DNA from 2 places in the Rhizobium sp. NLR8a genome. Region 1 is predicted to be linked to the other one. Evidence: predicted binding sites of a transcription regulator. Region 1 holds the regulator's gene; the other holds the start of a gene.
What was found. Region 1 encodes PhoB, which activates phosphate uptake and scavenging genes when phosphate is short. Its sites were predicted from a motif close to TGTCATNNANCTGTCAT; they were not measured.

Region 1 (15,948 bases):
GTGGCGGGACGCACGCCGCCCTCGCCCTGCACCGGCTCGATCAGGATTGCGGCCGTCGCATCGGTAATGGCGGCACGCACGGCATCGATGTCGCCGAACGGCACCTGATCGAAACCCGGCGCCTTGGGGCCGAAACCTTCGAGATATTTCTCCTGGCCGCCGGCGGCGATCGTCGCCAGCGTGCGGCCGTGGAAAGCGCCTTCGAAGGTGATGATATGGAACCTCTCGGGATGGCCCTTGGAAAACTGATAGCGGCGCGCCGTCTTGATGGCGCATTCGAGCGCCTCGGCGCCCGAATTGGTGAAGAACACCTTGTCGGCGAAGGTGGCGTCGGTCAGGCGTTTGGCCAGGCGCTCCTGGCCGGGAATTTCATAGATATTGGAGAGGTGCCAGACCTTGTCGGCCTGCTCCTTCAGCGCCGCGACCACATGCGGGTTGCCGTGGCCGACGGAGGTGACGGCGACCCCGGCGCCGAAATCGAGATAACGCTCGCCGCTCTCGGCGATCAGCCATACGCCCTCGCCTCGCTCGAACCGCAGCGGGGCACGAGAATAGGTGTCGTAAAGCGGCGCGGCTTCAGCCATCGCGGGTCTCCCGTTCAATGTTGTCATGCGCGGATTCCGGCTAACAAAACCAGGTCCGAAAAATCAAAAATGCCGCCTTTCGGCGGCGAGCGGTACTATTTCCTTTTCGCGCTGCAATGTCAACAAAACTGCGGCCTTAGCGTATGCCGCAAGCTTGTACAGGGGCACTTTCGGCCTTCAACAGGCATTATTGCAGAAATGACACGCAGAGGCAGCAAGTTGGGGAAAAACTTGAAATTCGATTCATCCGGATTCCCGCGACTCTTGTCACGGAGTCAGCCTCACACTAGGTTAAAGTTCAATTACTAGACTGCATGCGGCGGAACTAGTCACCAAAATTGATCAAGCGTTTCTTGTTTCGGAGGCTTCCGGGACAACGGTGAGGGATTCTGCCATCACCAACGCAAAAGGTGGAGACAGGGCATGAACTGGACAGACGAGCGGGTCGAGAAACTCAAGAAGCTTTGGGCCGAAGGACTGAGCGCCAGCCAGATTGCTGCGCAGCTTGGCGGGGTCAGCCGAAACGCCGTTATCGGCAAGGTGCACAGGCTCAGCCTTCCCGGCCGCGCCAAGGCCGGCGGCACGGCCACCGCGGCGCGCACGCCGAAGCGCCAGACATCCGCGCCGCGCGCGCCGAACTACGCCTCCCGGATCGCCACCCGCACCGTGACCCGCCAGCAGGGCGCAACCCTGCTGAAGGAAGAGATCGAGATCGATACAGTCGAGGAAATGGAATATGTGCCGAAGGGCAACGTGGTGGTGCCGATTTCCCGCCGCCTCGGCCTGACGGAGCTCACCGAACGCACCTGCAAGTGGCCGGTCGGCGATCCGCTCAAGGAAGATTTCCATTTCTGCGGCTGCGAATCCCCGGACAATTCGCCCTATTGCAGCTATCATCAGAAGCTTGCCTATCAGCCGATCAACGAACGCCGCCGGGCGGCGGCGCGGGTCAGCTGAGCGGACCGGTATAGCCAGACATAAAAAACGGGCCGCCGTTTCTTATTCGAGTGGGAAGTGACCTTTGCGTTTAGCAACCCCCACACTCCGTCATGCCAGGGCTTGACGGAGGAGAGGTGGCGCCGGGACAAGTCGGCTTTGCAGGCGCGATGGAAAGGTGGTGCCGAGACGCATAAGCCTCGCCGGCGCAACGACGCTGGCTCCGCAGCGGCGACGATGGACGACAAGGCGGGCCTCACAAGCCGTACTGCCGTGCGTTTGGCGGGAACGCCAACCCCACACTCCCTCAGCCTTCAGGCCTCCATCGAATAACCGGCGCCGCGGACGGTGCGGATGACGTCCTGCATATTGGAGAAATTCAGCGCCTTGCGCAGGCGGCCGACATGGACGTCGACGGTGCGTTCGTCGACATAGATGTCGTGGCCCCAGACGCCGTCCAGCAGCTGCGAACGGGAAAAGACCCGGCCCGGCGACGACATCAGGAATTCCAGCAGCCGGAATTCGGTCGGGCCGAGGCGGACTTCGCGGCTCTTGCGGTGGACACGATGGGTTTCGCGGTCGAGCTCGATATCGCCGCATTTCAGCACCGAGGACAGCACCTCGGGACGGGCCCGACGCAGCATCGCCTTGACGCGGGCGACGAGCTCGGGGGTCGAGAAGGGCTTGACGACGTAATCGTCGGCGCCGGTGGACAGTCCGCGCACACGCTCGCTCTCCTCGCCGCGCGCCGTCAGCATGATGATCGGCAGCCGCTCGGTTTCCGGCCGCATGCGCAGGCGCCGGCAGAGTTCGATGCCGGAGACGCCGGGCAGCATCCAGTCGAGGATGAGAAGGTCGGGCGTGCGCTCCTGAAGCCTGATCTCGGCCTCGTCGCCGCGCAGGATGGTATCGACCTCAAAGCCTTCCGCCTCAAGATTATAGCGAAGAAGCACGCTCAGCGCTTCCTCGTCTTCAACAACTGCGACTCTCGGGATCATGCGTGTCCGTCTCCTCGCGCACAAGCCTTAAACCGGGACGATTTAAGCAGGCGTCCTGCGCAAATTCAGAAATTGGCTGCGACCTCTTTGCGCGCCCCGAACGGGCGCGCACGCAAGTGACTGGTCCGGGCGGCTGGCCCGGGCGGCTCGTTCGGAACAATTATTCCGTCGCGGCGCCGACGGTGTTGGCACTGTCATCCTTCGGACGATCGCCTTCCGGCTGGGCGCCCGTCGCCATGTAGTAAATCGTCTCGGCGATGTTGGTGGCATGGTCGCCGATGCGCTCGATGTTCTTGGCGCAAAAGAGCAGATGCGTGCAGCTCGTGATGTTGCGCGGATCTTCCATCATGTAGGTCAAGAGCTCGCGGAACAGCGAGGTGTACATCGCGTCGATCTCGTTGTCGCGTTCGCGGATGGCGGTCGCCTTGTCGGCGGCGCGTGTCGTATAGACGTCGAGCACTTCCTTGAGCTGGACGAGCGCCAGCTCGGAGAGGTGCTCGAGGCCGCGGGCGAGCTTGCGCGGCACGCCTGTGCTCTGCACGGCGATGACGCGCTTGGCGGTGTTCTTGCCGAGGTCGCCGACGCGTTCGAGATCGGCGGCGATGCGGATCGAACCCATGATCTCGCGCAGGTCCGAGGCCATCGGCTGACGGCGGGCGATGGTGACGATCGCCTTGTCGCCAATCTCGCGTTCGGTGTGATCGAGGATCACATCGTCGGAAATGACCTTTTGCGCCAGCGCCGTATCGCCGTTGACCAGCGCCCGGACGGATTCCGCGACCATCTGTTCGGCCAGGCCGCCCATTTCGGAAATCCGCCTGGAGAGGAACTTCAGATCATCATCATAGGCGGAATAAATATGTGTCGATGCCATGGGGCTTTGTCCTCGAATAACGGAAAGCTTCGTGTCGCCGGGATCAGCCGAAGCGACCCATGATGTAATCCTGGGTGCGTGGATCGTCGGGGTTGGTGAACATCTTGTCGGTGTCGTTCTCCTCGACGAGGTTGCCGAGGTGGAACATGGCGGTGCGCTGCGAAACACGCGCGGCCTGCTGCATGGAGTGGGTGACGATGACGATCGTGTAGTTCTCGCGCAACTCGTGGATCAGCTCCTCGACCTTGGCGGTGGCAATCGGATCAAGGGCCGAGCAGGGTTCGTCCATCAGGATGACCTCCGGGCTGACGGCGACGGCGCGGGCAATGCACAGGCGCTGCTGCTGACCGCCGGAGAGGCCGGTGCCGGATTCGTGCACGCGGTCCTTGACCTCGTTCCACAGGCCGGCGCGCTGCAGGCTGCTCTCGACGATCTGGTCGAGATCGGCCTTCGACTTGGCGAGACCGTGGATGCGCGGGCCGTAGGAGACGTTTTCGTAGATCGACTTCGGGAACGGGTTCGGCTTCTGGAAAACCATGCCGACGCGGGCGCGAAGTTCGACCACGTCGATATCCGGATCATAGATGTCGTCGCTGTCGAGCGTGATCTTGCCGGTGACGCGGCAGCCTTCGATCGTGTCGTTCATGCGGTTGAGGCTTCGCAGGAAGGTCGACTTGCCGCAGCCCGAGGGGCCGATCAGGGCGGTTACGGTGTTTTCGCGGATGTTCAGGTTCACGTCGAAAAGCGCGCGCTTCTCGCCGTAATATACGGAGACATCCTGTCCAATCATTTTATACGGGACGTTGCTCATCTTCTGATCCAGCGCCTTTTCAACTGCAGCTTCCGTCAGCATGTTCATGATGTTTAACTCCGTTTACCAGCGGCGCTCGAAGCGACGACGCAAGAGGATGGCGCCCATGTTCATGACGATCAGGAACAGGAGCAGGACGATGATGGCACCCGAAGTACGCTCCACGAAGGCACGTTCGGCCTCGTTCGCCCACATATAGACCTGCACGGGCAAGGCCGTCGAGGGCTCGAGCGGTGTCGTGGGCGCATTGGCGACGAAGGCGACCATGCCGATCAAGAGCAGCGGCGCGGTTTCGCCAAGCGCGTGCGCCAGGCCGATGATCGTGCCGGTGAGGATGCCGGGCATGGCAAGCGGCAGGACATGGTGGAACACCATCTGCATCTTCGAGGCGCCGAGGCCGAGCGCTGCGGCGCGGATCGAAGGCGGCACGGCGCGCAGAGCCGCGCGGGTGGCGATGATGATCGTCGGCAGGGTCATCAGCGTCAGCACCAGGCCACCGACCAGCGAAGCCGAGCGCGGCAGGCCGATGAAGTTGATGAAGACGGAAAGGCCGAGCAGACCGTAGACGATCGACGGGACGGCGGCGAGATTGTTGATGTTGACCTCGATCAGGTCCGTCAGCCTGTTCTTCGGCGCAAACTCCTCGAGATAGATCGAGGCGGCGACGCCGATCGGCAGCGACAGAACGAGCACGATCAGCATCAAGTAAAGCGAGCCGATGAGGGCAACGCCGAGGCCGGCGGCCTCCGGGCGGCTGGAATTGCCGTTGACGAAGAGGCCGCTGTTGAATTGCTTCTGGAGAACGCCGCCCGCCTTCATCTGGTTCATCCAGTTGACCTGCTTGTCGTTGACCTTGCGGTTCTTCTCATCGACGGAAAGATCGATCTGGCCCTTGTTGGCACTGTCAATATTGGCATCAGCGAGCAGGGTGACATTGACCGTCTTGCCGATGATCGAGGGATCGGCGACGACCAGATCGCGCAGCTGGATCGGCGCGCTCTTGGAGAGCATGGCGGTTGCATCGCGCACATCCGGACGGCTCGATGCATTGATGTTCAGCTGCTTGACGATCGCGTCACGCAGCAGAACCGGATAGTTGGCGGCGATCAGCACCGAAGGATCGGTCGCCCGCTTGCCGTTCGGATCGATCGTCTTTTCGGCGAATTCGATCGGCAGGGTGATCGTCGTCTGCTGGAAGGCGGTGTAGCCTTTGCCGATCACCGTCCACAGCAGGACGAAGAGAAAGATGAGGCCGAAGGCAATGGCGGCGATGCCGTAGGCCTGGAACCGGCGCTCGGCGGCATAGCGGCGCTTGATGCCGATGTCACGGCGGGCAGGCGCCTTGGAAACGGTGACACCGACGGCGGGAGAAACAATGTTCGTCATTCGTACTGCTCCCGATATTTGCGCACGATGTAGAGCGCATAGATGTTGAGGCTAAGCGTGATGCAGAACAGCGTGATGCCAAGCGCAAAGGCGACCAGCGTCTGCGGCGAGGTGAACTCGAGGTCGCCTGTCAGCTGATTGACGATCTTGACGGTCACCGTGGTCATCGGCTCGAAGGGGTTGATCTGAATGCGGGCGGCAACACCTGCGGCCAGCACGACGATCATGGTTTCGCCGATGGCGCGCGAGGCGGTCATCAGCAGCGCGCCGACGATGCCGGGAAGTGCCGCCGGCAGGACCACCTTCTTGATGGTTTCGGAGCGTGTGGCGCCGAGACCGAGCGAACCGTCGCGCAGCGCCCGCGGTACGGCGGTGATGATGTCGTCCGACAGCGAGGAAACGTAGGGGATCAGCATGATGCCCATGACGATACCGGCGGTCAGAACGCTCTGTGCCTGGATGAAGTTCGAATAGTTGCCGGAGAGCAGGCCGCTGATCTGCGCGGAGAAATCGCGCAGGAAGGGGCCGACGGTGACGAGGGCGAAGAAGCCGTAGACAATCGTCGGGATGCCGGCGAGCACTTCGAGCAGCGGCTTGGAGACGCCGCGCACCTTCGGCGAGGCGTATTCGGCCATGTAGATGGCGGCGAAGAGACCGACCGGCACGGCTACCAGCATGGCGACCAGGCCGATATAAAGCGTGCCGAGCAGGAGCGGGATCAGGCCGAACTGGCCGAAGGACGAGCTGCCGGCGCCGGCAAAGCGCGGATCCCAGACAGTGCCGAAAAAGAAATCGCCGGCGGGAACGACGGCAAAGAAGCGAACCGCTTCCGACAGCATCGACAGCACGATGCCGACCGTCGTCAGGATGGCGATCGAGGAGGCGAGCAGCAGGCCCCAAAGCATGACGCGCTCGACGCGGTTGCGGGCGCGGAAGCGCGGCGCGATGGCGCGCAGCGCATAAAAGGCGCCGGCAACGGCCAGAATGAAGACGATCGCGGTCATGGCGAGGCGGCTCGTCATGCTCATGGAATTGAGCGTCTTGGCGGCCTCGACCATGTATGGCTGCGGCTGGCCGGCGAGCGGCACGCCCTTTTCGCTGAGCTTGGCCTGCAGGGCGGCCGGATCGTTTGCCACCGCGGCGGCTTCGTCCGATGTCAGCATCGTCAGGCCGCGCGCGACCGTCGCCACCATCGAATAGCTCAGATCCTGTTCGACCGCGGCCTGCGCCTTGACCTCGGCAGGGAAAGTGCCGCGCACCGAGGACTGGATGACGCCGGGGCCGACGGAGAGCCAGACGCAGAGGACGACGAGGGCGGGAAGAACCGTCCAGATCGCGGCATAGGCGCCGTAATAGGCCGGCCGGGAATGCAGTGCGGAGGACCTGCCTCCGGCAAGGGCTGCGGCACGGCCGCGCGCGACCAGATAGGCGACGGCGCCGATCGCCACAAGGCACAGAAGTATGACGGATGTGCTCATTCGTTACGTCCCCAGGCCCGTGGCCCCCAAAAAGCGCGGGCGGCTTCATCAGCCTGCCTTCGGCTTCCAATCATGGAGAAGGAATTCAACCCTGCCGCGGAAAGACCGGGACACAGGGCCATAAACGATGCCGGCGCGGGCTTTGAAGCACCGCGCCGGCAAAGTCATTACATGGACTTACCAGCTTCGACGTCCTTGCGGATCGCGTCGCGCTCGGCATCCGGAGCGGCAACGAGGCCGTATTCAGCCAGCGGGCCGTCAGGGCCGATCATCTGGTCGGATACGAAGAAGCTGACGTATTCCTTCAGGCCCGGAACAGCGCCGAGATGTGCCTTCTTGACATAGAAGAACAGCGGGCGGGAAACCGGGTAGGTGCCGTTGGCGATCGTTTCGGTGGACGGAACGATACCGTTCACGCTGGCGACCTTCAGCTTGTCGGCGTTGTTTTCATAGAAGGAAAGGCCGAATACGCCGACGCCGGTCTTGTTGGCCGCGATGCGTGCGAGGGTTTCCGGATAGTCGCCGTCGATGTCGACCGCAGCGCCGTCCTTGCGGACCGCGACGCAAGCCTTGGTCTGGGCGGCCTTGTCGGAGATTTCCTTGGCGATGACGTCGAGAGCGCCCGAAGCCTTGCAGCCGGCGGCAAGAACGTTCTGTTCGAAGACTTCGCGCGTGCCGTGCTTTTCGCCCGGGATATAGGCGGCGATGTCAACGGCCGGGAGCTTCGGATTGACTTCCGACCACTTCTTGTAGGGGTTGGCGACGAGCTTGCCGTCGACGACGACCTGGGCAGCGAGTGCCTTGTAGATGTCGGCCGGAACGTAAGCGACATCAGGGTTGGACGAGTCGGTTGCGAAGACGATGCCGTCATAACCGATCTTGACTTCCTGGATGTCGGTTACGCCGGCGGCCTTGCAGGCTTCGGCCTCGTTCTTGTTGATCGGACGCGAAGCGTTGGCGATGTCGATGGTGTCTTCGCCGACGCCCTTGCAGAATTCCTTCAGGCCAGCGCCCGTGCCGCCGGATTCGACGACCGGCGTCTTGAAGTTGGTGAAGGTCTCGCCGAAGGATTCGGCAACGATCTTGGCGTAAGGCAGGACGGTGGACGAACCAGCGATCTGGATCTGGTCGCGAGCGACGGCTGCGCCAGCGAAGGCGGCAGTTGCAGCGAGCGCGGCAACGGTGAGCTTGAAGGTGTTCATTAGAAATCTCCCGCATTGGGCTTGTGTGAGTGCGGCCTGAGAGGCCCTCGCAGTGCCTTTTTTCATCGGCGGGACTCTCTTAACGCTGTAAGCACCGTCCTTTTATGTCAAACCCGTGAAACATTTGTGACAGGTTAAATCGCTGTTTTACAACGATAAAATTTATGGATCCCGCCTGAACGTGTCGACGGATGGCAAAGTTTGGATCGCGGTTCGACCATGCATTGTAAGTTTACAACACGTGATCCGGCGGTTGCGGAAAGGCATCCTGTCTCCGTCCCACCCTCGACAGGGCACGTCCCCTCTCCCGTCATTGCGGGGAGAGGGGACCACGAGAGATTGCGCCTTAGAAGCGCACCGTAAAATCGGTGCCTTTGCCAACCTCGGACTTGACGATCAGCCGGGCGCGGTGGCGGGTGAGGATATGTTTGACGATGGCAAGGCCAAGGCCGGTGCCTTTCTTCGAGCGGCTGTCCTCGATGCTGACGCGATAGAAGCGTTCCGTCAGACGCGGCACGTGCTCGGCCGGGATGCCCGGCCCCTTGTCGACGATGCTGACCTCCACGGGGCCACCGGCGCCGTTCTTCAGCCAGACATCGACGATCTTGCCTTCCTGGCCATATTTGCAGGCATTCTCCATCAGGTTCTCGAAGACCTGGACAAGCTCGTCACGGTCTCCCAGCACTTCCACCTTGCCGTCGGGCAGATGCAGGTCGATCTCGACGCCGACATCCCTGGCGAGCGGCACCAGCGAGTCGCGGACATGGTCGAGCAGCGGCACCAGGTCGACCTTCTCATCCGGCGCGAGGTGCGATTTCAGCTCCAGGCGGGAGAGCGACAGCAGGTCATCGACCAGCCGGCTCATGCGGGTGGTCTGATCGAGCATGATGCCCAGAAACTGCGCCTGCGCCTTCTGGTCGTTCTTCGCCGGGCCCTGGATCGTCTCGATGAAGCCGCGCAGCGAGGCAAGCGGCGTGCGCAGCTCGTGGCTGGCATTGGCGACGAAATCCGATCGCATGCGGTCGATGCGGCGGACCTCCGATATATCGCGGAAGGACAGGATGAAAAACCGCTCCCGCTCTCCGTCGGCCTGGAACTCGACGGGCGCGCTGCGGACGATATAGACGCGCTCGGACGGCAGCCGCTCGGCATGCTCGATCTGGTTCGGCGCATTGGTGGCGATGGTTTCGCGCACCATGTCGAGCACGCCGGGCGAGCGCAGCCGGGCCGATATATGGGCGCCGAGCGCCACCTCGCCGAAGGCCTTTTCGGCGGCGCGGTTCTGGAACAGCACCGAGGCGTCGTGCGACAGCACCATGGCGGGAATATCGAGCCCGGCAAGCGTGGCGGCAACATCAGGCAGGCGGCTTGGCGGCGCTTGCGGCTCCGCCTCCATCGGCTCGACGGGTTCCGCCTTGAGGACTGGCGCCTCGTTGAACAGCGCGGTCAAGATCATGACGAGCAGGAGAACGAGCACGACCCATTTGTTCATCCCGGCGGCAAGGGCGGCGAGCGCGCTGAGGATGGCCGCGAGCAGCACCGGCCGTTCGCGCCGGATGCGCGCCAGCAGGCTTTTTCTCCAGGGGGTTTCGTCTTGCAACTGGGCCTCGCGGCGTCGATTCGTTTCTTTATATTGAACTCTGCCTGATAGCGGCAATTCATGACAGAAGTTTTCGGCTGGCGCCGCTCAAGCGAATGACTGCCGGGCAAACGCGGGAAAAATCACCGGCCAAAAGCGAAAGATTTGATTTTCAACGGCAAATATGTTCGCCTACGGCAAGAGGACACCAGCCCAGGAGGGGCGTATGAGCGAGACTGTCGGAAGCAGGGCGGTGGAGCTTGATATCCACGGCAGGAAGTGCGTCTTCGACGTCGACGATCCGGTCCTGCCGGACTGGGTGGAGGAACACGCGCTGGAGTCCGGCGGGTTTCCCTATAAGAAGAAGCTCAACGAGGAGGACTATCTGGAGCAGCTTACAAAGCTGCAGGTGGAACTCGTCAAGGTGCAGTTCTGGCTGCAGGCGACCGGCAAACGGGTGATGGCGCTGTTCGAGGGGCGCGACGCGGCCGGTAAGGGCGGCGCCATTTCGGCCTCCTCGGCGCATATGAACCCGCGCCTTGCGCGCGCCGTCGCGCTCGCCAAGCCAACCGAGCGCGAGCAGGGGCAATGGTATTTCCAGCGTTATGTCGCGCAGTTCCCGACCGCAGGCGAATTCGTGCTGTTCGACCGCTCCTGGTACAACCGCGCCGGCGTCGAACCGGTCATGGGCTTCTGCACGCCGCAGCAATATGAAGCTTTCCTCAACCAGGCGCCGCAGCTCGAAAAGATCATTGCCCATGAGGGCATCTTCTTCTTCAAATTCTATCTCGATATCGGCCGCGAGATGCAGCTCAAGCGTTTCCACGATCGCAGGCACGATCCGCTGAAAGTCTGGAAGCTTTCATCGATGGATATCGCGGCCCTGACCAAATGGGGCGATTACAGCGAAAAGCGCGACCGCATGCTGAAGGAAACCCATACGGAATTCGCGCCATGGACCGTCATCCGCGCCAATGACAAGCGGCGTGCGCATCTGCAGCTTATCCGGCACATGCTCCACAGGATGGACTATGACGGCAAGGACAAAGCGGCGCTCGGCGAGCGCGACGAGCAGATCATCGGCTCGGGCCCCGGCTTCCTGAAATAGGTCAGTTGCCGCCTCACTGCCCCGGCAGGATGCGGATTGCGAACAGGTTGATGCCGCGCGCCTTGCCGTCGAGATCGCTGTTGATGACAAGCGTGCCGGGCGAATTCGGCGCCAGCGAGCGGTCGAATCTCACCTGCAGCAGCGCATCCGACTTTTCGCGGGTGACGCTGAAGCGATGGCGGGCACAGTTGCCGAGCGACTGGAAATTGCATTCGACCGTAACCTGCGTCGGCTCGTCGGTGGTCGATTGCAGCGTCAGCGCGATGGTCGAGGATTTGCCGGCAAGCTGCTGCAGCACCGAGGCGGGAACACTGACCGAGATATTGCCGTCAGCCGCACCGCTTTCGGAAATCAGCCGCACTGCCGGGCCGTCATTCTCGGTGATGTTTTCGGTGCGCGCCCGCGGGCCGCTTGTGATCTTGTCGGCCTCGTCGGGCTTGAACACCGGGATCCAATCGGCCGAAAAACTGTTCTGCGGATCGATGGTCACCGGCTGATCGGTGTGGCTGGCGGCATTGCCGGCGCTGTCGTCATTGCCGGTGAAATCCTCCGGCTGGGTGCTGGCCGGCGGATTGGCGACGCTGGTGTCGCGCTCGGCCGCCGTCAGGAGCAGGCCCGACGTATAGGCCCACCAGGCGCCGATGCCGATGAAGGCGAGCAGCACACACCAGACGAGAAGCCTCGAAAAGAACTTGCGCGGTTTGCGGCGGCCGGCCGCCCGCTCCGGACGGAAATCCATGTTGGCGGCGCGCTGGCCGCGCTGCAGCCGCTCGTCGCCCAGCGGGGCGGCGGAGAGATGATCGGCGGTGCTCGCATGCACGTCGTCAAGGCGCGACTCGTCGCCGCGGTGCATGATCACGTCCGGGCCACGGGTCTCGCCCGCCGCCACCGGGCTGTCGATCAGGCTGTCGATATCGGCCACATCCCCTCGATGAGCCGGCGGCGCCGGCATGTCGACGACCGGCGGCACCGGCACTTCAGGCGGTCTCTGGCGCGGGTGAAGACGGTCGCGCTCCTCGCTTTCAATAGCGTGGATGGTGGTTTCCAGGCGATGGCGATGATGGGCGACGGCATCGGCATCGGTGATATCCTGCTTGCGCAGGCCGGCTTCCAACGCCTGGCGGGCCGACTGGTAGATCCTCGCTCGAACCTCCGGATTGTCGCGATCGGCATTTTCGAGCGCTGTTCTGATGGCCGTTTCTAATCCGCTCACGTCAAGTCCTTCACTTCGAACCCGGCATCGGACTGCCGTCCCTGCCGTTCTCTATCAAAATTCGGTAGCGGCAAGCGCGGCAAACCGCAAGCCTTGCAGCCCCGCCGGCCGCTGATCGGCGGCGATATCGCCAGCTTTCGCGGCCCCGGGCCTTGCCCTCTTCTTCATGCGCGCCTGATATATCCGCCTGAAATCGACGAAGGCGTGGCGGCCGCTCTTTTATCAGCTTTTCTTCTCTGTTATGAGATTGACGTTTTCGTAAACGTCAATGCGCGGTGAATCATGGCCCTGCCCCCCATCCTCAAGGACAAACTCAGACTGCCGGTGATCGGCTCGCCGCTCTTCATCATCTCGCATCCGGCGCTGACCCTGGCGCAATGCAAGGCGGGCGTCGTCGGCGCCTTTCCGGCGCTGAACGCCCGGCCGGAGAGCCAGCTCGACGAATGGCTGGCCGAGATCACCGAGGAACTCGCCCGCCACGACGCCGCCCATCCGGAGCGGCCGGCCGCGCCCTTTGCCGTCAACCAGATCGTCCACATGTCGAACAAGCGGCTGGAGCACGACCTGTCGCTCTGCGTCAAATACAAGGTGCCGATCGTGATCTCCTCGCTCGGCGCCGTGCCCGAGGTCAATGCCGCCGTGCATTCCTATGGCGGCATCGTGCTGCACGACATTATCAACAACCGCCACGCCCATTCGGCGATCCGCAAGGGTGCGGACGGGCTGATCGCCGTGGCATCAGGCGCCGGCGGCCATGCCGGCACGCTGTCGCCCTTCGCCCTTGTCCAGGAAATCCGCGAGTGGTTCGACGGGCCGCTGCTGCTTGCCGGCGCGATCGCGACCGGCGGCGCGATCCTGGCCGCCGAAGCGATGGGCGCCGACATGGCCTATATCGGCTCGCCCTTCATCGCAACGCAAGAGGCGCGCGCTAGCGAGGCTTACAAGCAGGCGATCGTCGACGGCGCGGCAGCCGACATCGTCTACTCCAACTATTTCACCGGCGTGCACGGCAACTATCTCAAACCGTCGATCATCGCCGCCGGCATGGACCCCGACAACCTGCCCGTCGCCGACCCCTCGAAGATGGATTTCGAGCAGGCGACCGGCGGCGCCAAGGCCTGGAAGAACATATGGGGCAGCGGCCAGGGCATCGGCGCCGTCAAGGCGGTGGAGCCGGTGGCAAATCTCGTCGACCGGCTGGAAGCTGAATACAAGGCCGCCCGCGCCCGGCTGGCGCTCTGAGGATCTTCCACACCCCGCCCTCTTTTTTGCCAAAGGCATGACAGGGTGCTTGAAATCTTCAGACAATGCCTGTATCAGCGCCATGCAAATCGCAGGCCGCACGCTTCGGCCGCCAAATGCCGCTTTAGCTCAGTCGGTAGAGCACATCATTCGTAATGATGGGGTCACGTGTTCGAGTCACGTAAGCGGCACCATTTTTCTTCCACCGCATGCTAACAGTCTCCATTATAAGCCTCTTTTAATAACCTGCGTTCACCTTCAGCTTCGCCTGAACGCTCTCCAGGCAAGCTTCAGCAGGTGGTGGGCTTCTTCTCCCAAGACGGTCGGACTGCCACTTGCGCTCGCATGAGCGACCGATGTCGATCGAGCGCGAGCAGCCCAGCAATTAGGAGGATCTATGAGGATATCGCTTCTGAGTACCGTACTTTTCACCCTTACCATGTCGCCCGCCCAAGCCAAGGATTTCCCTCTGGCCTCATGTAGCGGATGGAACGGAACGCTGGTCAGCAGGACCGGGACCGATTCGAGCACTGCGGTTATGGAAGGGAACGTCAATCAGGCCAACCTCCAGGAATATTGCGAGCGAGACCCGGGAGGCGAGACAACCGCACATGGAGGGAAATTGACTGTAGAGCAGTGCGTGGCGATGTACATGAAAGAAAATGGGAAGGACACTTACCGTTCCACCGCCAATTGCCGCAAGGGCACCCTGTCCTTCTTTCCTGCTGGCGGAGAACCGCTGCGCGTCACTTTCCCATTGCCAGAGGATGCAGATGTGTCGTGCGCCTCAGGCATGCCGCCGCTGATCGAGCAGTTCACGATGCTCTGCCCTCGGGCGGCGCGAAAGTTCAAAATGATCGATGGCGAATGAAACGATGGCTGTCTCGGTACTGCCGATAAACTTTCGTCGGCCTTGAAAAACACGAGGATCTGCGTCAGACCGTGAGTAACAGCGCGAGAATTCATAGGCGAACTGCTGGGCATTATACCGAAGATAGAAGTTGCAAGCTTAGGGCGTCGCCTGTCGGCATACGTCTTAAAGATTGGCGCCAACCTGGCCGAGTGTAAAATAATCTGAATGTAGCGTTTCATTCGCGCTTTCCTCCGATGCCAATTGCCCCATGGGTTTTATCGCGGCTTTTTACTGGCGGAATAATATTATCTGTGTACGCTACAGTACCGGAACTGCTGTGACCGGAGGGACGTTGTTCCGCCTGGATCGCGCAGAGGGAGTCTCCTGTCTCCGCGCGCACCCCTTTGTAGCCTGCGCGATCCAACTTTTTCTCTCAGCTTCAGTCAAAACTCTGTAGATGATCTTCCCTTTAGCGCCCAAAGACACGCTTTTCTTGTACAGCTGTTCAAGTCAAACTTTGTCGGAACTTTCGCAGGACGCTGTTGTTTTCCTGGCGGGCCGCACGCGGCAGTCTTCTGCCCTGCTACACCCCTATTGGCAGTCGTCGTGCGGCCCCACCTTCGCGCTTTTGGGTGGAGCCCCGCAGCCGTGACAAATCCATAGAGCGCTGTGAAACCAACGGCGCGTTTTCTCGTTCAATGGCGGAATGGCTGTCGGGAGAATGCTGGATGAAGCTGGTGTCGTTCCACTATGCAGGGCCGAACGAGACCCTCATCTTCATCAATCCTGAGCACGTTGTTGCCGTTCGACCGTTCCCGAACACCACACACATCTATGTTTCAGCGCTCCAAAACCATGGAGGCCCCAGGTATTATCCCGTCAGAGAGACGATCGATGACGTGGTCAAGCGACTGATCAGTTAAGCGAGCGCTAGTGCCAATGCTATTCCATGAGGTCACGGCTGGAACGGCGGGTTCCGGTCACACCCGCCGTCGCATTGCAGGGAAGGTGTCGCGGGTCTAGGTCGCCACCTGCCTCGGTTGTGTCAGACGCCTGCCGACGGTCTGACCGGGCAACTCGATAAACTTGTAGCCTACGAAGGATAGGGCATAGACGGCGGGGATGGTGACAATCAACGTCGCCAGCCAGCGAGCGGGATTGCTGAGGTCGGTATTGCCGATCAGCCAGGCGATCACCGGCTGCATGATCAGCAGGTGAATGAGATAGGCGCCGAAGGAAAGTTCCCCGAGATTTCGAAAGAAGCTGTTGCCGAGCACCGCATTGACCGCGCGCGAATAATGGCCGGCGGAACCCGGAAACCGATCGGCGTGCACCAGGACAAAGAACAGCGCCACGATCCCGACGCGCACAGTTTCGTGCAGCACAGTCACGTCGCCGCCGACAGGGATGAGGACCAGCAGAGCCGAAATCGCAAAAGCCAGGTAAGCTCTGCCCTGCGACATCCATAATGCACCCGCGAGAAGCATGCCGGCGGCGAAGATGTGCATTTTCATCGGCAGAAACGACGGCATCGGGAAGCGAAAGCCCAGGTGATGGATCACCCAGGCGGCAATGACCGCCAAGCCGACGGTGACGAGCATGCCCTTCAGCCAGCCGAGCCGCCCGAGGACGATCATGATGAAGGGCAAAGCCGCATAAAACTGCATTTCCAGGCCGATGCTCC
Region 2 (15,948 bases), on a different contig from region 1:
GGGTCCACGGCGCCCTTGTCGACTTCCTTGCGGAAGGTGCCGGAGGTGTAGCCGTCCTTGAAATCGCCGATGCCCGACGAGTCATCGACTGCGACGTCGACCTTGCCGTCATAGGCGGCAAGCAGGTTGTTTTCATGCCCGCCGTTGAACTGGGTCGAGGCAAAGAACTTGTCATTCGGCATGCCGGTGTCCTTCGGGATCTGCGTCAGCGGAACGAGGTAACCGGAGGTGGAGTCCGGATCGGCGTAGCCGAGCTTCTTGCCTTTGGCGTCCTTGATGGTCTTGATACCGGAGGACTTCAGTGCAAGGCCGATCGAGTAATAACCCGTCGAACCATCTTTCTGCTGCGTCGTCAGGATCGGCGTAACGGCCTTCGAATCCTTGAGGTAGACGGAGGCGTAGCCGGAAGCGCCGAGTTCGGCGAAGTCGAGCGTGCCGCCGAGCAGACCCTGGATAACGCCGTCATAATCGGCGGCCGGGAAGAGCGAGACCTTCTCGAAGCCGAACTCCTGCTTCAGATGGTCCGCAAGGCAGGCATAATTGCGCAGGCGATCGGTTTCGTTTTCGCCGCCAAGGATGCCGATGCGGAATTCCTTGAGGTCTGCGGCATTGGCGGCGCCGGCGAGCGCGAACAGCGCCGTTGCCGCAAAGAGTGCTTTCTTCAACATGCGTTCTCTCCTATCGACCGGTGTTCCGGCCTTCCCGTTACGAAGAATGTGCCCTTGACGCGGGCGTTCGATCGCGGCCGTCCCGCTCAGAGACCGGCCAATGCCAGCGGTTGGGCGCCGGCGGATGGATTGTCTGCCCGCTCGGCAGCGATATTGATGGATGTCGACGTCATGGTTTCGTCGATGCCGGCGCCATCCTTGTCCGTTCCGTAGATTGCCTTCACGGCTTCGGCCGTCAGCTCCGAGGGCTTGCCGTCAAAGACGACGCGGCCGCCGGCCATGCCGACGATGCGCTCACAATAGTTGCGGGCAGTGTCGAGCGTATGCAGATTTGTGATGACGGTGATGCCCTCGCGCTCGTTGATGTCGCGCAGCGCATCCATGACGATCTTGGCGTTCAGCGGGTCGAGCGAGGCGATAGGCTCGTCGGCGAGTACCATCCTCGGGTTCTGCATCAGCGCCCGGGCGATCGCCACGCGCTGCTGCTGGCCGCCGGAAAGCGTGCCGGCCGGCTGCAGCGCCGTCTGCTCGATGCCGAGGCGCTCCAGTGCGGCGATCGCATGAACGCGTTCTTCCCGGGTGAAGATGTTGAGAAGGCTCAGAAGCGTCGAGCGGTGATTGAGGCGGCCGAGCATGACATTTGTGAGAACATCGAGGCGCGGCACCAGGTTGAACTGCTGAAAGATCATCGCACAGTCGCGCTGCCAGTTGCGCAATGCCTGACCGCGAAGCCCGGAGACCTCGACGCCGGCGAAATGAATGGAGCCGGAGCTCGGTTCCTGCAGCCGATTGATCATGCGCAGCAGCGTCGACTTGCCGGCGCCGGAGCGGCCGATGATGCCAACCATCTGGCCCTGGGCAACGGTGAGCGTCACGGCATCGACGGCGAGCTTGTTTCCGAAACGGCGGGTGACATCCTTCAGCTCGAACATCATGCTCTTCCCTTGCACTCCAGGCCTTGGTCAGCATCGCATTAGTCCCGCTTCATGAACCTCCAATGTCATATTTGTGTAAGAGGTGTCACAAATCTCCGTGTCTCGGCGGTGGCGTCTAGCATTCGTAGCGGGCCAGAAAATCTTCCGCGCTAAGGTTGCGGAAATCCTGCAAGGCCAGGCGCAACCGGTCGTGTTGCCAATCCCACCAGGAAAGCCTGTCCATGCGTTCGCCGATCTCTTTCGGGAAACGTTCGCGGATCAGCTTCGCCGGCACACCGCCGACGATCGTGTATGATGCAACGTCCTTCGATACGACCGCGCCGGCCCCGATGACGGCGCCATTGCCGACGTTGACGCCGGGCAGGATGGTCGCGCCATGGCCGATCCAGACGTCGTGGCCGATCGTCACCCGGTTCGAGCGCCGCCAGGCGAAGAAATCCGTCTCCATATCGGCGTCCGGCCAGTAATTGGCGGCGCGATAGGTGAAATGATGCAGAGTCGCGCGCCAGGTCGGGTGGTTGGTGGCGTTGATGCGCACGGCGGCGGCGATATTGACGAACTTGCCGATCGTTGCGCACCAGACGGCGCCGTCCTGCATGATGTAGGAATAGTCTCCGAAGGTCGCCTCGCTGATGCGGCAGCGTTCGCAGACTTCCGTATAGCGCCCGAAGGTGGAATCGCTGACCTCGGCCGTTTCGTGGATGGCGGGCTCGATACCAAGCTTGCGGCTCATGCGGCAATCATCCTCGGCGAGAACTGCTGGACGTCGAGGATGCGGTCGGCGACGGCCTCGCGCACTTCCTCGTCATGGAAGATGCCGAGAAGGGCGACGCCCGCCTTCTTCTTCTCTGCGATCATGCCGACGACGACGGCGCGGTTTTTCGCATCCAGCGAGGCTGTGGGTTCATCGAGAAGCAGGATCGTATGCTCGGTGATGAAGCCGCGGGCGATGTTGACGCGCTGCTGCTCGCCGCCGGAAAAGGTGGCGGGCGGAAGTTGCCAAAGCGCCTCCGGCAGGTTGAGCCTGGCAAGCAGGGCGCCTGCCTTTTCGCGTGCAACGACGATTTCTTCGCCGCGCGCCACGAGCGGCTCGGCCACCACGTCGATTGCCGCCACGCGCGGTACGGTGCGCAGGAATTGGCTGACATAGCCGAGCGTATCGCGGCGAACATTGAGCACGGTGCGCGGATCGGCGGCGGCGAGGTCGACGATCCGCCCGTCGTGGCGGACGAGGATCTGGCCGGTGTCGACGGCATAATTGCCGTAGATCATCTTGAGCAGCGAGCTCTTGCCGATGCCTGAGGGGCCGCCGAGAACGACGCATTCGCCTGACGACACGGAGAAGGCGACGTCGGAGACGACGGGCAGCCTGATGCCGTCGCGCAGGTGCATGGTGAAGCTCTTCGAGACTTCGGAAACGACGAGGGGCGTTGGCATGATATGGTTTTCCTGGTTTCTAGCTCAGACCTGCAGGATCGAGGAGACGAGCAGCTGCGTGTAAGGCTCTCTGGGATCGTCGAGCACGCGGTCGGTGAGGCCCTGTTCGATGACGTAGCCGTCCTTCATCACCATCATGCGGTGCGAGAGCAGGCGGGCGACGGCGAGATCGTGGGTGACGATGATGGCCGAGAGGCCAAGATCGTTGACGAGGCCTCGCATCAGATCGAGCAGGCGCGCCTGCACCGAAACATCGAGGCCGCCGGTCGGCTCGTCCATGAAGACCAGACGCGGACCGGTGACGAGGTTGCGGGCGATCTGCAGGCGCTGGCGCATGCCGCCGGAAAAGGCGCGCGGCTGATCGTCGATGCGATCGGCATCGATCTCGACGCGTTCGAGCCAGTCGATGGCGGTGGAGCGGATCTTGCCATAGTGCCGGTCGCCGATCGCCATCAGCCGTTCACCGACATTGGCGCCGGCAGAGACGCTCATGCGTAGCCCGTCGGCCGGGTTCTGGTGCACGAAGCCCCAGTCGGTGCGCATCAGGAAGCGGCGTTCGGCCTCGTTCATGTGGTAGAGGTCGCGGTAGCCGCCGTCGCGCATGTGGTACTCGACGCTGCCGGTCGTCGGCATCAGCCGGGTGGAGATGCAATTGAGCAGCGTCGTCTTGCCCGAACCGGATTCGCCGACGATGGCGAGAACCTCGCCGGGCCAGAGCTCGAAGGAGACGTTCCGGCAGCCGATGCGCTTGCCGTAGAACTTCGAGAGGTCGTTGACCTTGAGAAGCGGGATATTGGTCATTCTGCAGCCCCCCGGGCCAGCATTTCGCCGGCATGCCCTTGGGCCCGGCGATCTTCGCAATGGTCGGTATCGGAGCAGACGAACATGCGCCCGCCCTTGTCATCGAGGATGACCTCATCGAGGTAGACCTCCTCAGCGCCGCAGAGCGCGCAAGGCCTGTCGAAGCGCTGGATCTCGAAGGGATGGTCCTCAAAATCCAGGCTGACGACATCGGTATAGGGCGGCACGGCATAGATGCGCTTTTCGCGACCGGCGCCGAAAAGCTGCAGCGCTTCCGACCTGTGCATCTTGGGATTATCGAATTTCGGCGTCGGCGAGGGATCCATGACATAACGCCCATGTACCTTGACCGGATAGGCATAGGTGGTGGCGATGCGGCCGTTGCGTGCGATATCCTCGTAGAGTTTCACATGCATAAGGCCGTATTCTTCCAGCGCATGCATCTTGCGCGTCTCGGTCTCGCGCGGTTCGAGGAAGCGCAGCGGCTCGGGGATCGGCACCTGGTAGACGAGCACTTGGCCAGGCCCGAGCTTCTCTTCCGGGATGCGGTGGCGCGTCTGGATGATCGTCGCTTCGCTGGTGCGCGTCGTCACCGCGACATTGGCGACCTTCTGGAAGAAGGCACGGATCGAAACGGCATTGGTCGTGTCGTCGGCGCCCTGGTCGATCACCTTCAGCACGTCATCAGGCCCGATGATCGAGGCCGTCACCTGCACGCCGCCGGTGCCCCAGCCGTAAGGCATCGGCATTTCTCTGCTGGCGAAGGGCACTTGGTAGCCCGGAATAGCGATCGCCTTCAGGATGGCGCGGCGGATCATCCGCTTGGTCTGCTCGTCGAGATAGGCGAAGTTGTAGCTGGCGAGATCGCTCATTCGGCGGCTTCCTTCATGTCTTCGCCGGCATTGCGGGCGGCTTCGAATTCGCGGCGCATGCGGCGGACGAGATCGAGTTCCGCCTGGAAGTCCACATAATGCGGCAGCTTCAGGTGCTCGACGAAGCCGGTCGCCTGGACATTGTCGGAGTGCGAAATGACGAATTCCTCGTCCTGTGCCGGCGCGGTGATATCCTCGCCGAGCTCTTCGGCGCGAAGCGCGCGATCGACCAGCGACATCGCCATTGCCTTGCGCTCGCTCTGTCCGAAGACCAGGCCGTAACCGCGGGTAAACTGCGGCGGCGCCTTGGCCGAGCCCTTGAACTGGTTGACCATCTGGCATTCAGTGATCTGGATCGTGCCAAGCGAGACGGCGAAACCGAGCTCCGGCACGTCGAATTCCACCTCGGCTTCGCCGATGCGGATCTCGCCGGTGAAGGGGTGGTTTCGGCCATAGCCACGCTGAGTGGAATAACCGAGCGCTAGCAGGAAGCCCTCGTCGCCGCGGGAAAGCGCCTGCAGGCGCAGGTCGCGGGTCATCGGAAATTCCATCGGCTCGCGGGTCAGGTCTCCGATCTCGTGATCTTCGGGCATGTCGCCGTCGGCCTCGATCAGGCCCTCTTCGCCGAGGATTTCCGAGACGCGCATGACGCGGCCGGCCTCGGCCGGGCGCCGGGCCGGCGCCACGACCAGTTCGTCCTGAAGCAGCGACGGATCGAGAAGGCGATGAGTATAGTCGAAAGTAGGCCCAAGCAGCTGGCCGCCCGGCAGATCCTTGTAAGTCGCCGAGATGCGCCGTTCGATCGTCATATTAGCCGTCTCGAGCGGCTTGGAATAGCCGAAGCGCGGCAATGTCGTGCGATAGGCGCGCAGCAGGAAGATCGCCTCGATCATGTCGCCGCGCGACTGGCGCACGGCGAGGGCGGCGAGCGTGCGGTCGAAAAGCGAGGCCTCCGCCATGACGCGGTCGACGGCGAGGGCGAGTTGTTCGACGATCTGCTCAATGCCGATCGCCGGCAACGAACGGTCGCCGCGGCGGCGGTCGGCAAGCAGCCGATGGGCATTGGCGATGGCGGCCTCGCCACCTTTGACGGCAACATACATGAGCTCAGATCTCCGTTGCTGTGATCTTGGTGGTGCGCGGCAGGCAGACGAAGTGTCTGCCTGAGGTCAACACGATGTCGACGCCGCGCGGGAAGAGCGCCCGGTTCTCGCTCCAGAGTCTGAGGAAGGTCTCCGGCAGGCTGGCCGGCCCGATCTCCACGACACTCTTGATGCCCGGACCCATCAGCGCCAGCCTGCGTCCGCCGTCGAGTTCGGGAAGTTCGATGACAACAGTCGTCGAACGGTCGGGATATTCCTGTGTGCCTGATGCAAACAGGCCGAAGGAGCAAAGCGTAATGCCCGCCTCAATGAAGGCAAAACGCGCATCGGCCTTCTCGGCGGTCAGCGGCGCGCCAGTGTGGAAGCCGAGCCACTCCGGCATGGCGGATTTCGCCAGTCCCGTGGTAAGCCAGACCGGCGTGTCGTGGTCGCAAAGCGTGAGCGCGATCGCGCCGGCGGCAATGCCGAGCGGCGCCGGCGGAGCGATATCGGGCTCAATGGTCTGAATGGCGCCGGGACGGGCCATGCCGTCCATCAGCATCTTGAAGACGCTCTGTGCATGGAAAACCGGGTCGGCAAAACCGCCGATCAAAGCTTCTGTCGCAAGACCCATCAGTTGTCTCCCCGCACCATGGTGAAGAAATCGACGCGGGTTGCCGCCGTCTCATCCGCCTTGCGGCGCTCAGTGGCGGCGATGCGCGCGGCAATCGGCAAAAGCAGTGCCTGTTCGACAAAATTCTTGCTCGTCTCCTCCTGCCAGAGCGCGTCGAAGATCGCCGCAAGACGGGCCTTCTCCCGGTCGGTGCCGAGCGCCTGCGCATGACCGATGGAACCGGACTCGAGCCGCACCGTCGCGCGTGTCATCGTCACCTCGCCGAGATTGAAAGGAGCTCCGCCGCCGCCGATGCGGCCGCGCACCATTACAAGTCCGGTCTCCGGTCCGCGCACCGGATAAGCCACGGGCTTTTGCGGCAATGCGTCCCAGACTGCCTGGAGTTCGCTCCGTTCCGCTCGCGCCAACAGATCGGCGGCGCGTTTGCGCTCCGAGACCGTTTGCGACGCGGCGTCTTCCTTGTCCGCTGATATCATCACTGCTTTCCTCGAAATGTCTATTGATATAGACAACCATACAAGTTATACCTAGCCTTAAATCGGTGTCGTGACAAGCGTGTGACATCGTGGGGCAAGGCAGGCGCAGAATGGCAGGACTAAAGCAGGTGCAGAGGCAGACAGGTGTGGCGCTCTGGCGTCAGATCGCCGATCGAATTCGCGAGGCGATCGGCAACGGAGCCTATGACGAAACGGGAATGGTGCCGCCGGAAACGGTGCTGGCGCTGCAATTCGGCGTTAACAGGCATACGGTGCGCAGTGCGCTGGCGGCGCTGGCGCAGGAGGGGATCGTGCGCGCGGTGCAAGGCCGCGGCACGCTGATCGAGCGCAAGCAGCGGCTGAACTTCCCGATCACCCGGCGCACGCGCTTCACTGCCGGCATCGGCGATCAGGCGCGCGAGACGCGTGGTCTTCTGCTCGATGAGGCGCAGGAGGAGGCGAGCGCCGAGGTTGCCCGCTGGTTGGGTGTCAAACAGGGCGAGCAAGTGATCCGGCTGGAAACATTGCGCCATGCCGACAGGCGGCCGGTTTCAAAAGCGACCAGTTGGTTTCCCGCCGGCCGTTTCGCCGGGATCGGCGAGGCCTACCGCAAGCATGAATCGATCACCAAGGCTTTCGCCGAGCTTGGCGTGGCGGATTATGTCCGCGCGACAACCGAGGTGACGGCTGCCCATGCCGGGACAGCCGACCTTGCCGACCTGGAACTCACCCCCGGCGCGATCCTGCTGATCGCCAAGGCAATGAACACCGATCTCGACGGCGTGCCGGTGCAATATTCGATCAGCCGTTTCGCCGCCGACCGGGTGCAGTTCACGATCGAGAACTGAGGCCAATAGTTGAGGCAGGCGTGCCGACCGCTTCCGGCGGCACGCCTCACCGAATTAGTGTGCGCCGGACATATCGCCCAGAACTTCCTTTGAAGCCACGGTTGAATCCGCCTTCAGCTTGTAGACCATTGGAACGCCGGTCGCGAGATTGAGGGCGAGCACGCCTTCTTTGGTCAGCTTGTCGAGCACCATGACCAGCGAGCGCAGCGAATTGCCGTGGGCGGCGACCAGCACCTTTTCGCCGCGCAGCACGCGCGGCAGGATTTCCGTGAGGTAGTAAGGCCAGACACGGGCGCCGGTGTCGCGCAGGCTCTCGCCGCCCGGCGGCGGCACGTCATAGGAACGGCGCCAGATATGAACCTGTTCCTCGCCCCATTTGGCACGCGCGTCATCCTTGTTGAGACCGGAGAGATCGCCGTAGTCGCGCTCGTTCAGCGCCTGGTCGCGGATCGTCTCGAGGTCGGGCTGGCCGACCTTGTCGAGGATGAGCTTCAGCGTGTGCTGCGCGCGCACCAGCGCCGAGGTATAGGCGACGTCGAATTTGATCCCGTATTCGGCAAGTGCGGCGCCGCCGGCGTTGGCTTCCTGGATGCCGAGCTCCGTCAGATCCGGGTCCTTCCAGCCGGTGAAGAGATTCTTCAGGTTCCAGTCACTCTGGCCGTGGCGAACGAGGACGAGGGTACCGCTCATGAATATGCCTCCGAGATGTCGTTATTGGGAAGAAAGCCCGAGCACGTCGAGCATGGAATAGAAACCTGGCTTCTTGTCGCGCGCCCAGAGCGCCGCCTTGATCGCGCCGCGCGCGAAGATCGAGCGGTCTGCCGCGCTGTGCGACAGGGTGACGATTTCGCCTTCTCCGGCAAAAAGCACGGAATGCTCGCCGATGACCGAGCCGCCGCGCAGCGTCGCAAAACCGATCGTGCCGACTTCGCGCGCGCCGGTGTGGCCGTCGCGGACCCTCACCGATTTCGAGGCAAGATCGATACTGCGGCCCTTGGCTGCCGCTTCGCCGAAGAGAAGGGCGGTGCCGGAAGGAGCATCGACTTTGTGCTTGTGGTGCATTTCCAGGATTTCGATGTCCCAGTCCGCCGGATCGAGCGCTCGTGCCGCCTGCTCGGCCAGAACGCTGAGCAGATTGACGCCGAGGCTCATATTGCCAGACTTGACGACGCGGGCATGGCGTGCCGCGGCGGCGATCTTCGCGTTGTCCTCGGTCGAGCAGCCTGTCGTGCCGATGACATGGACGATGCGGGCCTGAGCGGCGAGACCGGAAAACTCCACCGTGGCGGCAGGCGCGGTGAAATCGAGCACGCCTTCGGCATGCAGGAAAGCCTGGAGCGGATCGTCGCCGATGATGACGCCGGTCGGGCCGAGCCCGGCAATTTCACCGGCATCCTTGCCGACGAAGGGCGAGCCGGCACGTTCGACGGCGGCATGCAGCATCACGCCTTCCATGGAATGAATGAGCCGGATCAGCGTCTGCCCCATGCGTCCCGCTGCGCCGACCACCACCAGTTTCATCGCAGCATCGCTCATGTCAGTCTCGCCAGCTTAGTATGAATCCGAGGCCGAGGGCCTCTGCAGATTGTTGAGGCGAGCGTAAAGACCGTCGCTGACCTTCGCAAGCGTCTCATGATTGCCCTCCTCGACGACCCGGCCCTGCTGCATGACGACGATCTTGTCGGCGCGCACCACGGTCGATAGCCGATGGGCGATCACCACCACGGTGCGCCCGGTCATCGCCTCGTCGAGCGCCTTCTGCACGGCGGCCTCGGATTCGGTGTCGAGGGCGGAGGTCGCCTCGTCGAGCAGCAGGATCGGTGCATTGCGCACCAAAGCGCGCGCGATGGAAAGTCGCTGGCGCTGGCCGCCTGAAAGCGTCACGCCGTTTTCGCCGACAGGCGTATCGTAACCCTGCGGCTGCGCTGAGATGAAGTCATGCGCATAGGCAAGCCGGGCGGCCTCTTCCACCTCGGCATCGGTCGCTTCCGGCCGGCCGTAGCGGATATTGTCGCGGATCGTGCCCTCGAACAGGTAGGGCTGCTGCGAGACATAGGCGAGCTGCTGGCGCAGCGACTTCTTGGTGATGTGGGCGATATCCTGCCCGTCGATCAGGATCTCGCCTTCACGAGGGTCGTAGAAGCGCGGAATGAGGCTGATGACGGTGGATTTGCCCGCTCCAGAGGGGCCGACAAGCGCCGTGGTCGTCCCGCCCTCGGCGACGAAGCTGACACTGTTCAGCACGCTTTCACTGCCGTAGGCGAAGGAAACATTGCGGAATTCGATGCGCGCCTGCGTCACCGTCAGCGGCCGGGCATCCGGCAGGTCGCGCTGGCGCGGCTCCATGTCCAGCAATTCGTAGATCATCCGTGCATTGACGACGGCGCGTTCCATCTGCACCTGCAGGCGGGCAAGGCGGCGGGCCGGGTCATAGGCAAGCAGCAGCGCCGTCACGAAGGAGAAGAAGGCGCCCGGGGCCACATTGTAATAGATCGAGCGATAGGCGGCATAGGCAAGCACGCTGGCGACGGCAAAGCCTGCGAAGCTCTCCGTCAGCGGCGAGGTGCGCTCGGAAAGCCGGGCAATCCGGTTCGCCCGGTTTTCGGCGGCGGTGATGAGCTTGTTGACCTTGTTCTCCAGCTCCTCTTCCATCGTGAAGGCTTTGACGATGGCAATACCCTGGATCGTCTCCTGCATGGCCCCCAGCACGTGGCTGTTCAGATGCACGGCCTCGCGGGTTGCCGAGCGAAGACGTTTGGAAACATAACGCAGCGCATAGAGCAGTGGCGGCGCCATGATGAACACGGCGAGGCTCAGCAGCGGGTCCTGGAGGACCATCACGCCGATCAGCGAAACGAATGTCAGGAGGTCGCGCACCGTCGAGGTGATCGTCAGGTTGAGCACGTCACGGATGCCGCTAACGTTCTGGCTGACTTGCGCGGCGATATGAGCCGAGCGCGCCTCGCTGAAAAAGCCGACTGAAAGCGTCATCAGATGGGCATAGAGGCGGCGCTGATAGCGGGCGACGATATTGTTGCCGACCTTGGAAAGCGCCACCGCCTGGCCGTAGCTGGCAAAGCCGCGCAGCACGAAGGCAATGAAGATCGAAAGACAGATGATCCAGACGACGTCGGCGCGGCGGTTGGCGAAGGCCTCGTCGATGATCGCCCGCATGATCCAGGCGGTGAACGCCGTCGAAAGTGCCACGACCACGAGGCAGACGATAGCGAAGACATAACCCCAGAGATGGTCGCGGCCGTTTTCAGCGATGATGCGCTTCAGGATGCCGGTGACGGTATCGCTGCTGACGCTCTGCTTTCTGCTTTCCACGGCTTCCAAATATCAAGCTTCCTGTCCGAGACTGAGCGCGTCGTGAATGTGGCGCGCACTTTGGCCGGCTCTATAAAGAGTTGGGACTGGTTTGGCTAGACCGCGGCGCGTCCCGGAGGGACGCGCCCTGGGCTCAGCGCCGCCAGCGGCGGCCTTCCGTCGATACGCCGAAATTGGCCGGCATCCGCGCATAGGACGAAAGTCCGGCGAGCGCCGCCAGCGGATGCGTCACCACATAGGTCGGGATGGTGCGAAGCAGCGCACTATGTGGCGCCTTGTCCTCGAAAGCCTGCCGGAATTCCGGTTTCTTCAGCGCCGGGAGGATCTTCTGCGAGATGCCGCCGGAGAGGTAGACGCCGCCACGCGCCATGAACACCATCGCCATGTCGCCGGCCACGCGGCCGAGATAGGTGGCAAACAGCGAAACGGTCTCGACGGCGGTCTTATCGCTGCCGGCAAGCGCATGCGAGGTGATCTCGGCCGGATCCTTCATCGTCGGCTGGCTCCCGTCGACCACGCAGATGGCGTTGTAGAGATTGACGAGGCCGCGTCCGCAGAGGATCTGTTCGGCCGAAATACGACCTTCGATCGTCTCGATATGCGGAAAGATTTCATAGTCGCGCTTGCTGCGCGGCCCGAGATCGACATGGCCGCCTTCGCCGGGAACCGGAATCCAAGTATGCTGGGCATGCACGAGTCCGCCGACGCCGAGGCCGGTGCCGGGTCCGAGCACGACGCGCGAGGCGACCATGTCGCCGGTGGCGCTGCCGATACGTTCGCGGTTTTCATCAGACAGGGCGGCAATCGCCAGCGCCTGCGCCTCGAAATCGTTGACGACGAGCACGTCCTCGATGCCGAGGCCCTCGATCATCGTCTTTGGCCGCACCACCCAGTCGCAATTGGTCAGGGGGATCTCGTCGTCGTTGATCGGGCCGGCGACGGCGAGGATCGCCGAGCGCGGCTGCACCGCTGTCTTGTCGCGCACGCCCTTTTGGATCGCTTCGTCAATCGTGGCGAAATCCGCCGTGCGCACGTTCGGAAACTGCTTCGGTTCGGCATAGGCGTCGGTCAGGATGGAGAAGCGGGCATTGGTGCCGCCAATATCGCCGATCAGGATCGGGAAGGGAAGCGGAGCGGTGCTGTGATTGGATTTGGGCATGGCCGGTTCCGTGCTGATCAGGCTTCGAGTGTGGGAAGGAGCTTTATAGCGGTCGCGTGGTTGAGCGCCATCGGAATGTCGTAGACGATCGCCAGCCGCATCAGCGCCTTCACGTCGACATCATGCGGCATCGGTGTCAGCGGGTCGACGAAGAAAATCAGCGCGTCGACTTCGCCGGTCGAGATCAGCGCGCCGATCTGCTGGTCGCCGCCGAGCGGCCCGCTTTTCAGTCTGGTGACGTCGAGACCGGGAGCGGCGTCGAGCACGCGACCGCCGGTGGTACCTGTCGCGACGATCTTCCAGCGCGAGAGAAGGTCCTGATTTGCGCGGGCGAAAGCCGCCATGTCGTCCTTCTTCTGGTCATGCGCGATCAGCGCAAGGCACTTGCTGCCGGCCATGAAAGGAATCTCCGCCCCAACAATTCAATCGATTTGATCGCTTTATACCAAGAATTTGCGATTTGAAAGACAACGCGTCCGCCCATTCATTGGATCGCCGGCTTGTCGTTCGGAACCGGGCCGACATCCGGCAACCCCTCGTCATCATCAGCCGGCGCGGCTGCCGGAGCGGCGGCGAACGCGCTTACGGCGGAAGGCCCGCCATAGGTGGCGGCCTGCATCGAAGCGACAGAAGCGGCATCGAGCACGGCAGAGCAGGCCTTCGGCAGGTCGGTGATCATCATCTCACGCGGCGGCTTCGGGGGCTTGGCGCCGGGTTTGGGCGGTTTGGGCGGTGCCCAAGGCGCCGGGGTGAACCAATAAGCGAGCGACTTGTCGCAGCCGTCTCCTGAGGCGACGGGAGCTTGCGGCGTGCATCCGGCAGCACCGGGCGGGCATTTGATGCGGATGTGGAAATGCGAGTCATGGCCGTATATCGGCCGCAGCTTACCAAGGTTGGTGCGGTCGCCGGTCCAGGTGTCGCACATCTTCTTCTTGATCGCCGGATTGACGAAGATGCGCTCCACTTCGGGATAGCTCGCCGCCAGCATCAAAAGCCGCGCCCGCGATTCCGTCCACACCTTCGGGTCGACGGTGAGGAACTTGTCCTTCTGCAGCATGCTGGTGAAGGGCAGGTCCTCGCGCTCCTCAGCCGTCATGCGGCGCGCCGGCATCGGGGTGAACCAGATATCGGCATCGAGGCCGATCTGATGTGAGGAATGGCCGTTGAGCATCGGCCCGCCGCGCGGCTGCGCGACATCGCCGACCAGGATGCCCGGCCAGCCGGCATATTTGACCGCATCCTGCGAAAACCGTTCCAGAAGCGCAATCATCGCCGGGTTGCCCCAGCGGCGGTTGCGTGAAAGCCGCATTGCCTGCCAAGTCGGCCCGTCGGTCGGCAGCGCCACCGCGCCGGTCATGCAGCCCTTTGCATAGAAGCCGATCGGCTGCGCCGGCCCCTGCGTCGGCAGGCTGGCGCCTGCGAATAGCGCCTTGGCGCTGCCCGGGCTTGGCGTTTTCTGCTCTGCGCCGACGTCGCCGGCGGCAAGGCTTGCCCCGATTGCGCCGGCAAGCGTCAATTTGCCAAAAGTCCTGAAAGCCTGGGCGAAGCCGAAAGCCATGCTGTTCCCTTACGTCGATGCCGAAGTGATTTGCACTCGAATCTATCGTGAAAAGCAATTTTGGTGAATCGATGATTTGGCGGAGCGGCGCAGGAGGAGCCGGCGACGGATCGCCGCAGCATCACCGCAGCTGCCCTTTGACAGAAAAGCTCAAAATTCCGCGAGCTCGGCAAAAACCAAACTCTCTCCTGTTTTTCGCCCCTATTTCTCGTATTGTCGAATCCGCAATATTCAGGGGAAATGGGAATGACGGCATCGTGGTCGAAAATCGGTGTTATTCTGGCACTTGCTGGTGTTTTGATGCCATTGACGGCAATGGGTGAAGAGCAGCCGTTTCAGATCGGAAGCTCGGTCATCAGCGAAATGAAATACAAGCCGGGCTTTGCGCATTTCGATTACGTCAATCCCGATGCTCCCAAGGGCGGGGATCTGCGCCTTTCCGCAAGTGGCGCCTTCGACACCTTCAACCCGCTGCTTGCCAAGGGACAGACGGCGGTCGGCCTGACGCTCGTGTACGACACCTTGATGAAGCCCGCCGATGACGAGCTCCTTGTCTCCTACGGCCTGCTTGCCGAAGGACTTTCCTTTCCTTCTGACGTTTCCAGCGCGACCTTCCGCCTGCGCAAAGAGGCGAAATGGGCGGACGGTCAGCCGGTAACTCCGGAAGACGTCATTTTCAGCCTGGACAAGACTAAGGAATTGAACCCCGTCGCCGGGAACTACTACCATCACGTCGTCAAAGCGGAAAAGACCGACGATCGGGATGTGACCTTCACCTTTGATGAGAAGAACAACCGCGAATTGCCCAACATTCTCGGCCAGTTAATGATTGTGCCGAAACATTGGTGGGAAGCACCCGGAGCGGATGGCAAGCCGCGTGACATTACCAAAACGACGCTGGAGCCCGTAATGGGGTCCGGGCCTTACAAGATTGCTTCTTTCTCGCCCGGCGCAACCATCCGTTATGAACTGCGTGACGATTACTGGGGCAAGAATCTCAATGTGAATGTCGGCCAGAACAATTTCCGCAATGTCATCTACACCTATTTCGGTGACCGCGATGTTGAGTTCGAAGCCTTTCGCGCCGGCAATAGCGACTATTGGCAGGAGACAACGGCTGCCCGCTGGGCGACGGGATACGATTTTCCTGCAGTGAAGGAAGGACGCGTCAAGAAGGAAGAGGTTGCAAATCCTCTGCGCTCCACCGGCATTCTGCAGGCTCTTGTGCCGAATATGCGGCGTGACCTCTTCAAGGATATAAGGGTCCGCGAGGCGCTGAACTACGGCCTCGATTTCGAGGAGTTGAACCGCACCGTTGCCTTTAACAGTTACAAGCGCATCGACAGCTATTTCTGGAATACCGAGCTCGCCTCCTCCGGTCTGCCGCAGGGGCGGGAGCTGGAAATTCTGCAAGGCCTGAAGGACAAGGTTCCGCCCGAGGTCTTCACGACGCCGTACACCAATCCTGTTGGCGGCGATCCGCAGAAGAGCCGCGACAACCTCCGAAAGGCGATTGCTCTTCTGAAAGAAGCCGGTTGGGAGCTGAAGGGCAGTCGCATGGTCAATACCAAGACCGGCCAGCCAATGAGTTTCGAGATATTATTGTCGAGCCCCATGTTGGAGCGCTGGGCAGTGCCTTATGCCAGCAATCTCAAGAAAATCGGCATAGATGCGCGAGTTCGGACAGTCGACGCTTCGCAAGCTGTCAACCGCGAACGCAGCTTTGACTTCGACATGATCTGGAATGTCTGGGCGGAGACAATGAATCCGGGCAACGAGCAAGCCGACTACTGGGGATCCGGCTCGGTCAACCAGCAGGGTTCTCGCAACTACGCCGGCATTGCCAACCCAGCCGTCGATGAGCTCATCCGCATGATTATCTTCGCGCCGAACCGCGATGAACAGGTCGCTGCGATCAAGGCAATGGACCGGGTCTTGCTGGCAAATCACTATGTTATCCCGCTGTTCTACCGCGATACCGTTAATATCGCCTATTGGAACACAGTCACGCATCCTGCCGAATTTCCGGCCTACAGCCTTGGTTTCCCCGATGCCTGGTGGTCGACCTCGGCAAAATGAGCGGGCTTGCATTAGCGGGGCCCTGGGCTCCAAATGGCACGAGCGAATCACGACAAGCCGGCGGGGCCG

Region 2: the regulator PhoB is predicted to act here: its motif matches at 1,667-1,683, upstream of phnC (phosphonate ABC transporter ATP-binding protein).

What each region holds. Positions count from the first base shown of each region.
Region 1 covers NZ_JABDWI010000004.1:263,633-279,580, reverse strand. The annotation lists gene HJC04_RS09570 (aspartate aminotransferase family protein) at 1-584, opposite strand, end outside; gene HJC04_RS09565 (GcrA family cell cycle regulator) at 1,008-1,541, shown strand; gene phoB (phosphate regulon transcriptional regulator PhoB) at 1,835-2,518, opposite strand; gene phoU (phosphate signaling complex protein PhoU) at 2,679-3,392, opposite strand; gene pstB (phosphate ABC transporter ATP-binding protein PstB) at 3,436-4,251, opposite strand; gene pstA (phosphate ABC transporter permease PstA) at 4,267-5,589, opposite strand; gene pstC (phosphate ABC transporter permease subunit PstC) at 5,586-7,067, opposite strand; gene HJC04_RS09535 (substrate-binding domain-containing protein) at 7,235-8,269, opposite strand; gene phoR (phosphate regulon sensor histidine kinase PhoR) at 8,616-9,836, opposite strand; gene ppk2 (polyphosphate kinase 2) at 10,075-10,956, shown strand; gene HJC04_RS09520 (regulator) at 10,970-12,169, opposite strand; gene HJC04_RS09515 (nitronate monooxygenase family protein) at 12,452-13,411, shown strand; tRNA gene HJC04_RS09510 (tRNA-Thr) at 13,530-13,605, shown strand; gene HJC04_RS09505 (hypothetical protein) at 13,809-14,282, shown strand; gene HJC04_RS09500 (acyltransferase) at 15,284-15,948, opposite strand, start outside.
Region 2 covers NZ_JABDWI010000018.1:113,989-129,936, forward strand. The annotation lists gene phnD (phosphonate ABC transporter substrate-binding protein) at 1-668, opposite strand, end outside; gene phnC (phosphonate ABC transporter ATP-binding protein) at 755-1,600, opposite strand; gene HJC04_RS29020 (DapH/DapD/GlmU-related protein) at 1,719-2,336, opposite strand; gene phnL (phosphonate C-P lyase system protein PhnL) at 2,333-3,040, opposite strand; gene phnK (phosphonate C-P lyase system protein PhnK) at 3,065-3,841, opposite strand; gene HJC04_RS29035 (alpha-D-ribose 1-methylphosphonate 5-phosphate C-P-lyase PhnJ) at 3,838-4,713, opposite strand; gene HJC04_RS29040 (carbon-phosphorus lyase complex subunit PhnI) at 4,710-5,816, opposite strand; gene phnH (phosphonate C-P lyase system protein PhnH) at 5,821-6,429, opposite strand; gene phnG (phosphonate C-P lyase system protein PhnG) at 6,429-6,905, opposite strand; gene phnF (phosphonate metabolism transcriptional regulator PhnF) at 7,016-7,753, shown strand; gene HJC04_RS29060 (2,3-bisphosphoglycerate-dependent phosphoglycerate mutase) at 7,808-8,443, opposite strand; gene dapB (4-hydroxy-tetrahydrodipicolinate reductase) at 8,465-9,289, opposite strand; gene HJC04_RS29070 (ABC transporter ATP-binding protein) at 9,305-11,092, opposite strand; gene HJC04_RS29075 (glucokinase) at 11,217-12,242, opposite strand; gene HJC04_RS29080 (methylglyoxal synthase) at 12,260-12,640, opposite strand; gene mepA (penicillin-insensitive murein endopeptidase) at 12,727-13,800, opposite strand; gene HJC04_RS29090 (extracellular solute-binding protein) at 14,047-15,879, shown strand.